Regions from separate parts of the Streptomyces sp. YGL11-2 genome, predicted to be linked through region 1. Evidence: riboswitches for the same ligand, from Rfam matches in the RefSeq annotation. Region 1 holds a riboswitch; the other holds the start of a gene.
What was found. Region 1 has a riboswitch for glycine ahead of gcvT (glycine cleavage system aminomethyltransferase GcvT). Riboswitches for the same ligand answer to the same signal wherever they lie in the genome.

Region 1 (6,570 bases):
TGGCCCACGAGCTTCCGTTATACGAACAACGGTGCGGGCTGACCGGACCGCAAGGGGGCCCGAAAGGGGGTCCGAAAGGGGGCCAACTGCCGTGCGGACAGGGGGAATTCAGGCCAAGTACGGCAGCCCGCCACGGCGCCGGGAAGGCCCGCCGGCGTCAGTAGGGACGCGGGTATCCGTAACCGTAGGTCGGTCCGGGAGCGGGCGGCTGCGCATAGCCGTCACGGTCGAAGAAGGGGCGCGCACAGGCCCGCATCCACATGCCGACCGGGTCGAACTCGTCGTTCATCGCGACGGTCGAAACGGGCAGACCGTCCGGAACGGCGCCCATCGACTGCTGGATCATCAACCGCACCGAATCCACCGACAGCTGGCCGGTGTCGTACAGATCCAGCCCGATCGCCAGATACGGGGCACCGAGGGCGGGTTGCACCCAAGCCCGGCGCAACGACCGCACAGCGGGCGTCCGATGGGCGTTCTGGGCGAGCAGGGCGTAGAACTGCGGGATGTCGACGGCCGGTTCGGAGATCCGTAGCGGACCGGCGGGCAGCCGGTCGAGACCGCCGGCGATCCGCCGCAGGTCGAGCCAGGGCACGCCGACGCCGCCGCCGGGCGCGTGCGGGTTCAGCCACAGCCCCCAGCGGTCGGGGAAGAGGGAGGCGGCGATCTCCGTGCCGGTGACCAGCTCGTGGTCGCGGTTCCAGCCGGAGGCGGCGAGTTCGGCGGCGGAGGTCACGCAGGGGGCGTAGCCCAGCCCGTCGACCTCCATGTTCCCGTACTGGGCGTCGGGCATCCCGGCGCGGCCGTGCCAGAGGAGCATCCAGACCTGGCTCTGGGCGAGCGCGTGCAACAGCGCCTCGTAGGCGTCGTAGCGGCCGGGCGAGACCTGTTGCAGCATCTGCTCGACCTGGCCGGCCGCCGCGGCTCCCTGATGCGCACCCGCGCTCACGTGGTCCCGTCCCTTCTGTCAGCAGGGCACGTGAGGGTGCGCCCGCCCGTCATCCAACCAGCTTACGAGTGGTCCCGTGCATAGAAGGGCCGCACGCGCTCCAGCATCCAGTCGGCGACCGGATCCCCCTGGGCGATGTCGAGCAGGACGAGCTGGACGGGCCAGGGCACCGGCACCGCACCGAGCGCACGTCCCAGGGCCGCCAGCGCCGCCTCGCGGGCGCTGCCGTCGTGCAGCCGCTCGGCGGGCACGTCGAGTTGCACGCCGACGAACAGCGCGGGCGTGTCGCCCTCGACACTTGCCAGGGCACGCCGGGCAGTCACGACAATTCCGGCACCGGAGAACTCCAGTCCGGCCGCGGCGAGGAAGTCCACCGGCTCGTCCTGCCAGTCCGGTTCGAAGAGCCGCACCCGGGCGCCGCTCGGCAGACCGCCGGCCTGCTCCGCGCGCGCGGCGCGGCACAGTTCGGCCACCGCGGGCGGCGGCAGCGGGACCCCGACCGTGCCGTCGGGGTTGACCGCGATGCCCACCAGCGGCGGCAGCCCGCGGGCGAACTCCCGGGCGGGCGCGACGGTGAAGCCCAGATGCGCTCCCACGACCTTCATGAACTCCTGCTCGGAGCTGAAGACCGGGACGTACGCGGCCCCGCCGATCTCCACGGTCGGCACATCGAGGCCGGCCGCCCCGAAGCCCGCACTGTCCGGGCCACCGCCCTTGGGCAGCGGCACCCACACCCGGCTGCGGCCCAGCACCTCGACGATCCGGCCGCCCGCCTCCGGATGCCCGACCGATGCGGCCAGCACCTCTTCGAGTTCGTTCGCCGGCCAGGCCAGCTGCGGAATCCCCTGGTCCGGGAAGTCCCCCGGCGCCGGAAAGTTCCCCGGATAGTTCTCCGGATAGTCCATGTCACCCACCCCTTGCCGACCGCGCGCTTTCTGGCCGACGACACTAGCGTCAGGTGGGGAGACGACCGAAGCCGGAGCCGCACACGGGAGCGAGGGCGGCGGCCGTACGCGCACCGGCCGCCCCCCGTCAGTCGAAGCTGACCGCCTCCAGCGTGCCGGCCGCCCGGCGGTCGAGCAGCACCGCGGAACGGAAGCCCGCCGGGAGCCGGTCCGCCTCCGCGCCGCCCACCAGCCGCCGTACCGCCCTGCGGTGGCGGGCGAAGGCGTACCGGGACACCCCGCGCCCGCGGGTCCGCTGGCCGCTCAGCGCCACCTCCGGCGGCACGTCGAGCAGCACCAGGTGCAGCCCCCGGCCGCCCCGCCGGGCCGTCCGGGAGATCCAGCGGCGCACCCACACCAGCGTCCCGCAGTCGTGCACCACCACGCTGCCGCCGGAGCGCAGCGCCCGGCGCAGTGCGAGGTAGTGCGCCGCGCGGACCAGCGGGCGGTACAGGCCGTACGGCACCCGGTGCAGCCGGCCGCGTTCCCAGCGCTCCCGGGCGTCCTGGGAGTCGATGCGGTGGACCGCGGCGCCGCGCGCGTCCAGCCGCGGCACCAGGCGCCGCATCAGGGTGCTCTTGCCGCTGCCCGGCAGGCCGGAGACCACGACCAGATCCCCGGGCGGGAACCGGAGTTCGGCGGTGCGGCGGACCGGGCGGACGCCCCGGAGGTCGGTGATCGGGGAGCGGCGACCGGGCCGCGGGACGGACGGCGGGCGGCGCCGGGCCTGCGGCTGGGTCTCGGACTGAGGCCGGGACGCGTCCGCCGGGTCCGAGGGCGCAATGCCCGAAGTGGCCGCGTACGCCGCTTCCCTGTGCACCGTGAACACCCCTCCCGGTCCGGTTCCGGCTCCGCTTCGGGACCGGAGCCGCAACGGCAGAGTGTCAAGAAAAGGTAATGCCCATCAAGGCGATTGCCCGATCCGACGAGGTGGCGGGCGCCGGGCTGACGGCGCACCGGGCCGCCGCCCAACGGCCGCCGCCGGAGGCGCCGCGCACCCGGCGGGTTCCGGAACCGCGTGGGCGGCCCGGCGGAGCCGACCGGAACGGGGCGACGACCAGGGCTCCTTTATCCGGCGATCCCGTGTAATGATGTGGCCGCCACGGGCACACCTCTGGTCACTCGTGAGCTGCCAACTCCATACCGGCCGCTTGAACCCGCGCGGGAGAGTCCCCGGCCACCACGGCGGGGCGCCGAAGGAGCAAGTCCTCCCTTGAATCTCTCAGGCCCCTATACCGCGCGGGCGAGGCAGATCTGAAAAGCGAGCCAGTGCCCGGTTGCAGGCGCGGCTCCACCCAAGGTGCAAACCGGGTCCGTTCGCGGGATCCCGGTGAACCTCTCAGGTTCCGATGACAGATGGGGAGACCGTCTTGTCACCCATGCCTGGGAGCCCGGAACGATGACTGAAGCCCCCCGCCGCACCGCGCTGGATGCCACCCATCGCGCGCTCGGCGCGACCATGACCGACTTCGCCGGCTGGGACATGCCGCTGCGCTACAGCAGCGAGCGCGACGAGCATGTCGCGGTCCGCACCCGCGCCGGCCTCTTCGACCTCTCCCACATGGGCGAGATCACCGTCAGCGGCCCGCGGGCCGCCGACCTCCTCGACTACGCGCTGGTCGGCAACATCGGCGGCGTCGCCACCGGACGCGCCCGCTACACCATGATCTGCGCGCCCGACGGCGGCATCCTCGACGACCTGATCGTCTACCGGCTCGCCGACGAGGAGTACATGGTCGTCGCCAACGCCTCCAACGCCCAGGTGGTGCTGGACGCGCTGACGGAGCGGGCCGGCGGCTTCGACGCCGCGATCCGCGACGACCGCGACGCCTACGCGCTGATCGCGGTGCAGGGCCCGGAGTCCCCCGGCATCCTGAAGGGGCTCACCGACGCCGACCTGGACGGGCTGAAGTACTACGCGGGCCTGCCGGGCAAGGTCGCCGGGGTGGACGCGCTGATCGCCCGTACCGGATACACCGGCGAGGACGGTTTCGAGCTGTTCGTCCGGCCGGCGGACGCGGTCGCCCTGTGGGAGGCGCTGACCGAGGCCGGCGCCTCCGTGGGCCTCGTCCCCTGCGGACTGTCCTGCCGCGACACGCTGCGCCTGGAGGCCGGTATGCCGCTGTACGGGCACGAGCTGACCTCCGCCACCACGCCGTTCGACGCCGGTCTGGGCCGGGTGGTGAAGTTCGAGAAGACCACCAACGGCGGGGACTTCGTGGGCCGCGCCGCGCTGGCGACGGCGGCCGAGCGCGCCGAGACCGCACCGCCGCGCAAGCTGGTCGGCCTGATCGCCGAGGGCCGCCGGGTGCCGCGCGCCGGATACCCGGTCGTCGCGGCCGACGGCACGGTCATCGGCGAGGTCACCTCCGGGGCGCCTTCCCCCACCCTCGGCAGGCCGATCGCCATCGCGTACGTCGACGCGGCCTACGCCACACCGGGCACCGACGGTGTCCGGGTGGACATCCGTGGCAGCCATGAGCCGTACGAGGTCGTCGCGCTGCCCTTCTACAAGCGGCAGAAGTAGCGGTCGGCCGCGCCGCAGTAACGGTTCACCGGCCGCGGACGCGACAGCGGCGCACCGCCGCGCCTCTCCCGGCACGACCCTCCCCCGGCCTCGCCGGGGGCGACCCCCGTCACCACCACACCCCCGCGTACAGGAGAATCGAACCATGGACAACCCCCAGCAGCTGCGCTACAGCAAGGAGCACGAGTGGCTGTCGGCCGCCGAGGACGGCGTCTCGACGGTCGGCATCACCGAGCACGCGGCGAACGCGCTCGGCGACGTCGTCTTCGTGCAGCTCCCGGAGGTCGGCGCCACGGTCACGGCGGGCGAGTCCTGCGGTGAGCTGGAGTCGACCAAGTCGGTCAGCGACCTCTACGCGCCCGTCGACGGCGAGATCACGGAGGTCAACGAGGACGTCGTCGCCGACCCCTCGCTGGTGAACTCCGCCCCGTTCGAGGGCGGTTGGCTGTTCAAGGTGAAGATCACCGGTGAGCCGGAGGACCTGCTCTCGGCCGACGAGTACACCGCCTTCGCCGCCGGCTGAGCCCGCCCCTGCCGGAGCTTCGCACCCCTCCCGATCCTCCAGGAAGATCTCATGTCGCTTCTCAACAGCTCCCTCCATGAGCTCGACCCCGACGTCGCCGCCGCCGTCGACGCCGAGCTGCACCGTCAGCAGTCCACCCTCGAAATGATCGCCTCGGAGAACTTCGCTCCGGTCGCCGTCATGGAGGCCCAGGGCTCCGTCCTCACCAACAAGTACGCCGAGGGCTACCCCGGCCGCCGCTACTACGGCGGCTGCGAGCACGTCGACGTCGTCGAGCAGATCGCCATCGACCGGATCAAGGCCCTCTTCGGCGCCGAGGCCGCCAACGTCCAGCCGCACTCCGGTGCACAGGCCAACGCCGCCGCCATGTTCGCGCTGATCAAGCCGGGCGACACCATCCTGGGCCTCAACCTCGCCCACGGTGGACACCTCACCCACGGCATGAAGATCAACTTCAGCGGCAAGCTCTACAACGTCGTCCCGTACCACGTCGACGAGAAGACCAACCTCGTGGACATGGACGAGGTCGAGCGCCTCGCCAAGGAGCACCGCCCCAAGCTCATCGTCGCCGGCTGGTCCGCCTACCCGCGCCAGCTCGACTTCGCCGCCTTCCGCCGCATCGCGGACGAGGTCGGCGCCTACCTCATGGTCGACATGGCCCACTTCGCCGGCCTCGTCGCCGCGGGCCTGCACCCGTCCCCGGTCCCGCACGCCCATGTCGTGACCACCACCACCCACAAGACCCTCGGCGGCCCCCGCGGCGGCGTCATCCTCTCCACCGCCGAACTCGCCAAGAAGATCAACTCCGCGGTCTTCCCCGGCCAGCAGGGCGGCCCCCTGGAGCACGTCATCGCCGCCAAGGCCGTCTCCTTCAAGGTCGCCGCCTCCGAGGAGTTCAAGGAGCGCCAGCAGCGCACCCTCGAAGGCGCCAGGATCCTCGCCGAGCGCCTCATCCAGGACGACGTCAAGGAGTACGGCGTCTCGGTCCTGTCCGGCGGCACCGACGTCCACCTCGTCCTGGTCGACCTGCGCGACTCCGAGCTCGACGGGCAGCAGGCCGAGGACCGCCTCCACGAGGTCGGCATCACCGTCAACCGCAACGCCATCCCCAACGACCCCCGCCCGCCGATGATCACCTCCGGCCTGCGCATCGGCACCCCCGCGCTGGCCACCCGCGGCTTCCAGGCCGACGACTTCCGCGAGGTCGCCGACATCATCGCGGAAGCCCTCAAGCCCGCCTACGACCGCGACGCCCTCAAGGCCCGGGTCACGGCGCTCGCCGAGAAGTACCCCCTGTACCCGTCCCTGTGACGCGTCTCATGGCATGAGGACCGGCCCGTTCGCGGGCCGGGCCGAAGCGGGCGGCGAGCCCGGGGCCGGCCACCGGCCCCGGGCTCGTGCCCTGCTGCCCGGATTCCTCCGTTGTTCCCGCCGACATCCGCCCGACGCCCACCGTCCGGCGGCAGCACCACCCGAGCGGGTTACGCTCGACAATCGGGACGGAAACACCCTTCCTGCCCGACTTGCTCCACCGTCCATCACGAGCAGACAAAGGAGTCCGCCTCCGTGGCCATCTCCGTCTTCGACCTCTTCTCCATCGGCATCGGCCCCTCCAGCTCGCACACCG
Region 2 (6,570 bases), on a different contig from region 1:
TCGATGAGCCGCTTGGCGACATCGTCGATGCTCACGCCGGTCGCCTTGGTCAGCGGCCGGACGTCGATGATGCACTCGTGCGCGACCAGCCCGCCGGGGCCGGTGTAGAGCACGGGGTAGTGCGGTTCCAGGCGCTTGGCGACGTAGTTGGCGCTGAGGACCGCGACCTGGGTGGCGCGCTTGAGGCCCTCGCCGCCCATCAGCCGGACGTACGCCCAGGAGATCGGCAGGATGCCGGCCGAGCCCCAGGGGGCGGCGGAGATCGGCCCGACACCGGTCTCCGGGCCCGCGGTGGGCTGCAGCGGGTGGTTGGGCAGGTACGGCGCCAGGTGGGCGCGGACGCCGACCGGGCCGACGCCGGGGCCACCGCCGCCGTGCGGGATGCAGAACGTCTTGTGCAGGTTGAGGTGCGAGACGTCGCCGCCGAACTTCCCCGGCTCGGCGAGGCCGACCAGGGCGTTGAGGTTGGCACCGTCCACGTAGACCTGACCGCCGACCTCGTGCACCGCCGCGCAGATCTGGGTGATGTGCTCCTCGAACACGCCGTGGGTGGACGGGTAGGTGACCATCAGGACGGCCAGCTCGTCGCGGTGCTTCTCGATCTTGGCGTGCAGGTCGTCGCTGTCGACCTCGCCGTCGTCGCCGGTCTTGACGACGACGACCTTCATGCCGGCCATCACGGCGCTGGCGGCGTTGGTGCCGTGCGCCGAGGACGGGATCAGGCAGACGGTGCGCTGCTCGTCGCCGTTGGCACGGTGGTAGGCGCGGACGGCCAGCAGCCCGGCGAGTTCGCCCTGTGAGCCGGCGTTGGGCTGGATGGACACCTTGTCGTAGCCGGTGACCGTGGCCAGCCGCTCCTCCAGCTCCTGGATGAGCGTGAGGTAGCCCTGCGCCTGGTCGGCCGGCGCGAAGGGGTGCAGCTGCCCGAACTCGGGCCAGGTGACCGGCTCCATCTCGGTCGTGGCGTTCAGCTTCATCGTGCAGGAGCCGAGCGGGATCATGCCGCGGTCCAGCGCGTAGTCCTTGCCGGCCAGCGTCCGCAGGTAGCGCAGCATGGCGGTTTCGGAGCGGTGCTGGTGGAAGACGGGGTGGCCGAGGTAGTCGTCGGTGCGCAGCAGTGGCTCCGGCAGCGTCTCGGTAACCGTGGCGTCCAGCCGCTCGATGTCGCCCTGCACCCCGAAGGCGCCCCAGACGCCGGTCAGCTGGGCGCGCCCGGTGGTCTCGTCGCAGGCGATCCCGACCAGGTCCGCGTCGACCTGGCGGAGGTTGACCCCCGCCTCGCGGGCCGCGGCGACGACCTCGGCGGCCCGGCCGGGAACCCGCGCGGTCAGCGTGTCGAAGTACGCGTCGTGGACCAGCTCCACCCCGCCGGCCCGCAGGCCCTCGGCCAGGATGGCCGCGTAGCGGTGGGTGCGCCAGGCGATCGCCCGCAGCCCGTCGGGCCCGTGGTAGACCGCGTACATCCCCGCCATGACGGCGAGCAGCACCTGGGCGGTGCAAATGTTGCTGGTGGCCTTCTCCCGGCGGATGTGCTGCTCACGGGTCTGCAGCGCCAGCCGGTACGCCTTGTTGCCGTCCGCGTCGACGGACACCCCGACCAGCCGGCCGGGCAGGCTGCGGGCGAACTGCTCGCGTACGGCCATGAAGCCGGCGTGCGGGCCGCCGAAGCCCATCGGGACGCCGAAGCGCTGGCTGGTACCGACCGCGATGTCCGCGCCCAGCTCACCCGGCGAGGCCAGCAGGGTCAGGGCCAGCAGGTCGGCGGCGACGGTGACGACCGCCCCCAGCTCGTGAGCCTGCGCGATCACGGCCCGCGGGTCGCGCACCGCGCCGGACGCGCCCGGGTACTGCAGGAGCACGCCGAAGACCCCGCGCTCGGCGATCTCCGCCGGAATGCCGCCGGACAGGTCCGCCACGACGACCTCGACACCGGTCGGCTCGGCACGGGTCCGGATGACGGCGACGGTCTGCGGCAGGCAGTCGGCGTCGATCAGGTAGACGCCCTGCTTGACCTTGCCGACCCGGCGGGAGAGGGCCATCGCCTCGGCGGCAGCGGTGCCCTCGTCCAGGAGGGAGGCACCGGAGGTGGGCAGCCCGGTCAGCTCGGCGACCATCGTCTGGAAGTTCAGCAGCGCCTCCAGCCGGCCCTGCGAGATCTCCGGCTGGTAGGGCGTGTACGCCGTGTACCAGGACGGGTTCTCCATCACGTTGCGCAGGATCACCGGCGGGGTGAACGTGCCGTAGTAGCCGAGTCCGATCATGGACGACAGGACCTGGTTGCGGTCGGCCAGACCGCGCAGCTCCTCCAGGACCTCGGCCTCGGTACGGGCGTGCGGCAGGCCCAGCGCCTCCGCGCTCTTGATCACGTCCGGGACGGCGGCGGCGGTCAGCTCGTCCAGCGAACCGAAGCCGACCTGCGCGAGCATTTTGGCCTGCGCCTCGTCATCGGGTCCGATGTGCCGACGCTCGAAGGGGGTGCCGCGCTCCAGCTCGGTCAAGGAGATGCGATTGGTGGTCATCTGCGGGGGCCTCCTGGTCAATGCGACCTACGAGGGGCACCACGGCGCTGGTGCCCGGACGGCCTCCCCCTCTGTCATCTCAACCTGAGAGCTTCACCGGTTCGCGGGATGCGGCCCGGTTTTCACCGTCGGTGAGGAGGGGTTCCGGCATGGTGGCTGACCGTGACCCGCCCTGCTTTCCAGAGTGACCTCGCCCACGCGGTACGTGTGCCTGAGAGATTCCGGGGAGGATTTGCTCCTTCGGCGCCCTGGTCGCGAACGACAAAGGACTCTCCCGCATGGGTTCTGCGGCCAATCGCCAGCCTACCAGCGCACTGCTGGAACGATCCTTCGAGTGGCCGAGGCATGAAATGTGCCGTTTCGTAGTTGTCACAAGGCAGTTGCGACCAATTGGAGGGACCGTGCAAGCCGATATCGATCCCCGGAGCCTCATCGGCCGCAAAGCGTTCGACCGGAACGGCGCGAAGATAGGCACCATCGACGAGGTGTACCTCGACGATGCGACGGGTGAACCGGAGTGGGCGGCGGTGCGCACCGGCCTCTTCAGCCGCGATGCGTTCGTCCCCCTGGAACCCAGCGAAATGGTCGGCGACAGCCTGCGCATTCCCTATGACCGCAAGCTCATCAAGGATGCCCCGGACTTCGGCGTCGGCCGGCATCTCTCCCCCGAGCAGGAACTCCAGCTCTACCACCACTACCGCCTCGATATCTCCTCCCCGGTCTCGGACTCGCTGTCCTCGGCCGGCGACTCGGACTTCGGGCGGATCGCCGGCGCCGACGACTGATCCGGGCCGCCCGGCAGCGGCAGCGGCTCCCCCGGCCGCAGCGCCGGATCGTCGACGGCGAAGGTCCGCACCCGCCCGGGTGCGGACCCCGGCGTCTCGAACCGTACGGTCACCCGCCCCACCCCGCTGCCCTGCACCCAGCCGGCGCCGAACTCCTCGTGGACCACGTCCAGCCCCGGGTGCCACCGCCGCGGCAGCTCCTCCCCCGGCTCCGGCGCCGCCTCCGGCTCGGCGGGCCCGGCATGCTCCTCCGCCTCCCGCTCCGTGGCGATCTGGGCGAAGAGGTCCTCCTGCGTGAAGTCCGCCAGCCCGCTCACCCCCACGCCCAGCAGGCGCACCCCACCGGTGGTGTCCACCGTCTCCAGCAGCCGCACGGCCGCCTCCCGCACGACCGCGGGGTCGTCGGTGGGCCCGCGCAGCGTCTCGGACCGGGTGAGCGTCGAGAAGTCGTAGTTCCGCACCTTGATCACCACCGTGCGCCCGGACCGCCCGGCGGCCCGCAGCCGCTCCACGCACCGGTCGGCCAGCCGCAGCACCTCGTTCCGCACCCGCGTCCGGTCCGTCAGGTCGACCTCGAAGGTGTCCTCGACCGACACCGACTTCGCGTCCCGCTCGGCCACCACCGGCCGGTCGTCCTGCCCCAGCGACATCGCGTAGAGCCCCGTGCCGTGCGCCCTGCCCAGCAGCCGCACCAGCTCCGCCTCACCGGCCTCCGCGGTCTCCGCGACCGTGTGGATACCGCCCCGGCGCAGTGCCTCGGCCGTGGCCGGCCCGACCCCCGGCAGCGCCCGCACCGGCATCGGCCCCAGCAGCTCCCGCTCCGTGCCGGGCTCGATCACCACCAGGCCGTCCGGCTTCGCCTGCTCGGACGCGATCTTGGCGAGCATCTTGGCGCCCGCCAGCCCCACCGACCCCGTCAGCCCCGTGGCCGTCCGGATGTCCCGCCGCAGCTGCGCCCCCACCGCCCGTACCGCGGCCGTCTCCGGCGCGACCCCACCCGCCTCCAGGTCCACGAAAGCCTCGTCCAGGCTCAGCGGCTCCACCAGTGGCGACAACGCCCGCAGCAGCTCCATGACCGTTTCACTCACCTGGCGGTACAGGGTGAATCGCGGGCTGAGATAGGCGGCGTTGGGGCACAGCCGGCGTGCCTGCGCCGTCGGCATCGCCGAGCGCACCCCGAAGACCCGGGCCTCGTACGACGCCGTAGCCACCACGCCGCGCGGCCCGATCCCACCGACGACCACGGGCTTTCCCCGCAGGCTCGGCTTGGCCGCCTGCTCGGCGGAGGCATAGAACGCATCCATGTCCAGATGCAGGATCGTCGGCGCACGTCTCACACCACCGATGCTGCCGCACACCACTGACAATCGGCCCGACCCGGGCCCGGAACCCCGTACGCGCCGTCAGCCGGCCCGGTTGCGCCGCCGCGCCAGCTCGTCATGCGGGTTCTTCCCGACCAGCGTCTCGCCGGTGTCCACACGCTCTCCGTGGAGCTGTGACAGCGCGCCCTCCACGTCCCGCCACACCACGCCGACCGCGATGCCGAAGACCCCCTGGCCCCCCTGGAGCAGGTCGACGACCTGGTCGGGCGAGGTGCACTCATAGACCGTCGCGCCATCGCTCATCAGCGTCATCCGCGTCAGGTCCGCCAGCCCCCGCGAGCGCAGGTGCTGCACCGCGGTGCGGATGTTCTGGAGCGAGACCCCGGTGTCCAGCAGCCGCTTGACGATCTTCAGGACGACGACGTCCCGGAAGCTGTAGAGCCGCTGCGTGCCGGACCCGTACGCGGGCCGGATGCTGGGCTCCACCAGACCCGTCCGCGCCCAGTAGTCGAGCTGCCGATACGTGATGCCCGCTGCCGCACATGCGGTCGGTCCGCGGTAGCCGATGTTCTCCGCCTCGCGGTCCCCCGACATCGCGGCGGCCTGTACGGGACCGCGGTTCGCTGCCGCGCCCGAGTGGAGCGGCAACGCCCCTTCCGCCGCCGTACCGTCGCCGGTGATTGCCACGCCGCCCTCCGTCCTCCACGTCCCGGACGGGACCTGCCCTATCGACGGTATGCAGTCACCCGGGGTGCGTCAACGATCGCCGCGCTCGCCACGCCGAGTGATAATCACCCTACGAGTGGTTTCTCGTGACTTGCCACGGGGAAGGGATTGCAGGTTGGCCGGAAACAGACGTTCGACTGGCCGAGTCACTGGTTGCTGGTGCCGAAGTCCTCGGGCGAGATCTGGTCGAGGAACTCGCGGAACTTCTCCACCTCGTCCTCCTGCTCGTCCGGAATCGCGATCCCCGCGTCGTCGAGCACACCGTCGGTACCGAAGATCGGCGTTCCCGTGCGCAGCGCCAGCGCTATGGCGTCGGACGGCCGGGCACTGACCTCGACGCCGCTGGCGAAGACCAGCTCGGCGTAGAAGACCCCTTCGCGCAGATCCGTGATGCGGACCTGCGTCAGCTCCTGGCCCACCGCTTCGAGCACGTCCTTGAAAAGGTCGTGCGTCAGCGGCCGGGCAGGGACCATGCCCTGCTGGGCGAAGGCGATGGCGGTGGCTTCCCCTGGCCCGATCCAAATGGGCAAGTAACGGTCGCCTCCCACCTCCCGCAGGAGCACGATCGGTTGGCTGGAAGGCATTTCCACCCGGACACCCACGACGTCGAGCTCGTTCACACAGTAACCCTAGGACGTGCCCGGCAGGTTTGGGTAGTCGGGCAGTCGTTTGCTCACGGCAGACGGACCCGCAGAGCGCTCTGCACCAGCGCCGCGTGAAGCCGTACGGACAGCGTGGCCAGCTCTCTGACGGTGGCCTCGGCATGCGCCCGGGTCTGAGGGTTGCGGTGCCGCCGAAGGGGTGCAACGACCTGCTCGACCAGACCGGCCTCGCGCTCGGCCGCCGCCTTCACGGCACGCAGATGCCGCGGCTCCAGACCGAAGCGGCCCAGCTCCGCGACAAGTTTGGCGACGGCGACGGTCTCGATGTCGTATCCGCCGTCGTCATGGGCGACGATGAGTCCGTACGACTCCCAGTCGGCGAGCGCCGCCTCGTCCACGTCAGCGGCGGTCAGCAGCTCCGCCCGGCCGATCCGGGCCGCCGGCGGGACCTCCTCGTCCGGGTCGGACACGCCCTCGACCAGGTCCCGGGACGGCGCCGGAGCCGGGAGCGGCACCTGCTCCCCGCGCTCCAGGGCATCCAGATGCTCCCGGATGACCTTGAGCGGCAGATAGTGGTCCCGCTGCATGCGGAGCACGCTCGCCAGGCGCTCGACGT

Region 2: another riboswitch for glycine. It lies ahead of gcvP (aminomethyl-transferring glycine dehydrogenase); the one in region 1 lies ahead of gcvT (glycine cleavage system aminomethyltransferase GcvT).

The regions. Positions count from the first base shown of each region.
Region 1 covers NZ_JBNHIN010000003.1:302,934-309,503, reverse strand. Annotated here, with positions in the region: gene ACO1BR_RS06000 (enhanced serine sensitivity protein SseB C-terminal domain-containing protein) at 158-949, opposite strand; gene ACO1BR_RS05995 (enhanced serine sensitivity protein SseB) at 1,012-1,854, opposite strand; gene ACO1BR_RS05990 (AAA family ATPase) at 1,982-2,713, opposite strand; glycine riboswitch at 3,046-3,141, shown strand; glycine riboswitch at 3,142-3,259, shown strand; gene gcvT (glycine cleavage system aminomethyltransferase GcvT) at 3,293-4,420, shown strand; gene gcvH (glycine cleavage system protein GcvH) at 4,566-4,943, shown strand; gene glyA (serine hydroxymethyltransferase) at 4,995-6,254, shown strand; gene ACO1BR_RS05970 (L-serine ammonia-lyase) at 6,510-6,570, shown strand, end outside.
Region 2 covers NZ_JBNHIN010000004.1:6,942-13,511, reverse strand. Annotated here, with positions in the region: gene gcvP (aminomethyl-transferring glycine dehydrogenase) at 1-2,519, opposite strand, end outside; glycine riboswitch at 2,581-2,708, opposite strand; glycine riboswitch at 2,709-2,806, opposite strand; gene ACO1BR_RS06360 (PRC-barrel domain-containing protein) at 2,909-3,304, shown strand; gene ACO1BR_RS06355 (DNA polymerase IV) at 3,214-4,641, opposite strand; gene ACO1BR_RS06350 (MerR family transcriptional regulator) at 4,708-5,313, opposite strand; gene ACO1BR_RS06345 (bifunctional nuclease family protein) at 5,499-5,972, opposite strand; gene ACO1BR_RS06340 (MerR family transcriptional regulator) at 6,026-6,570, opposite strand, start outside.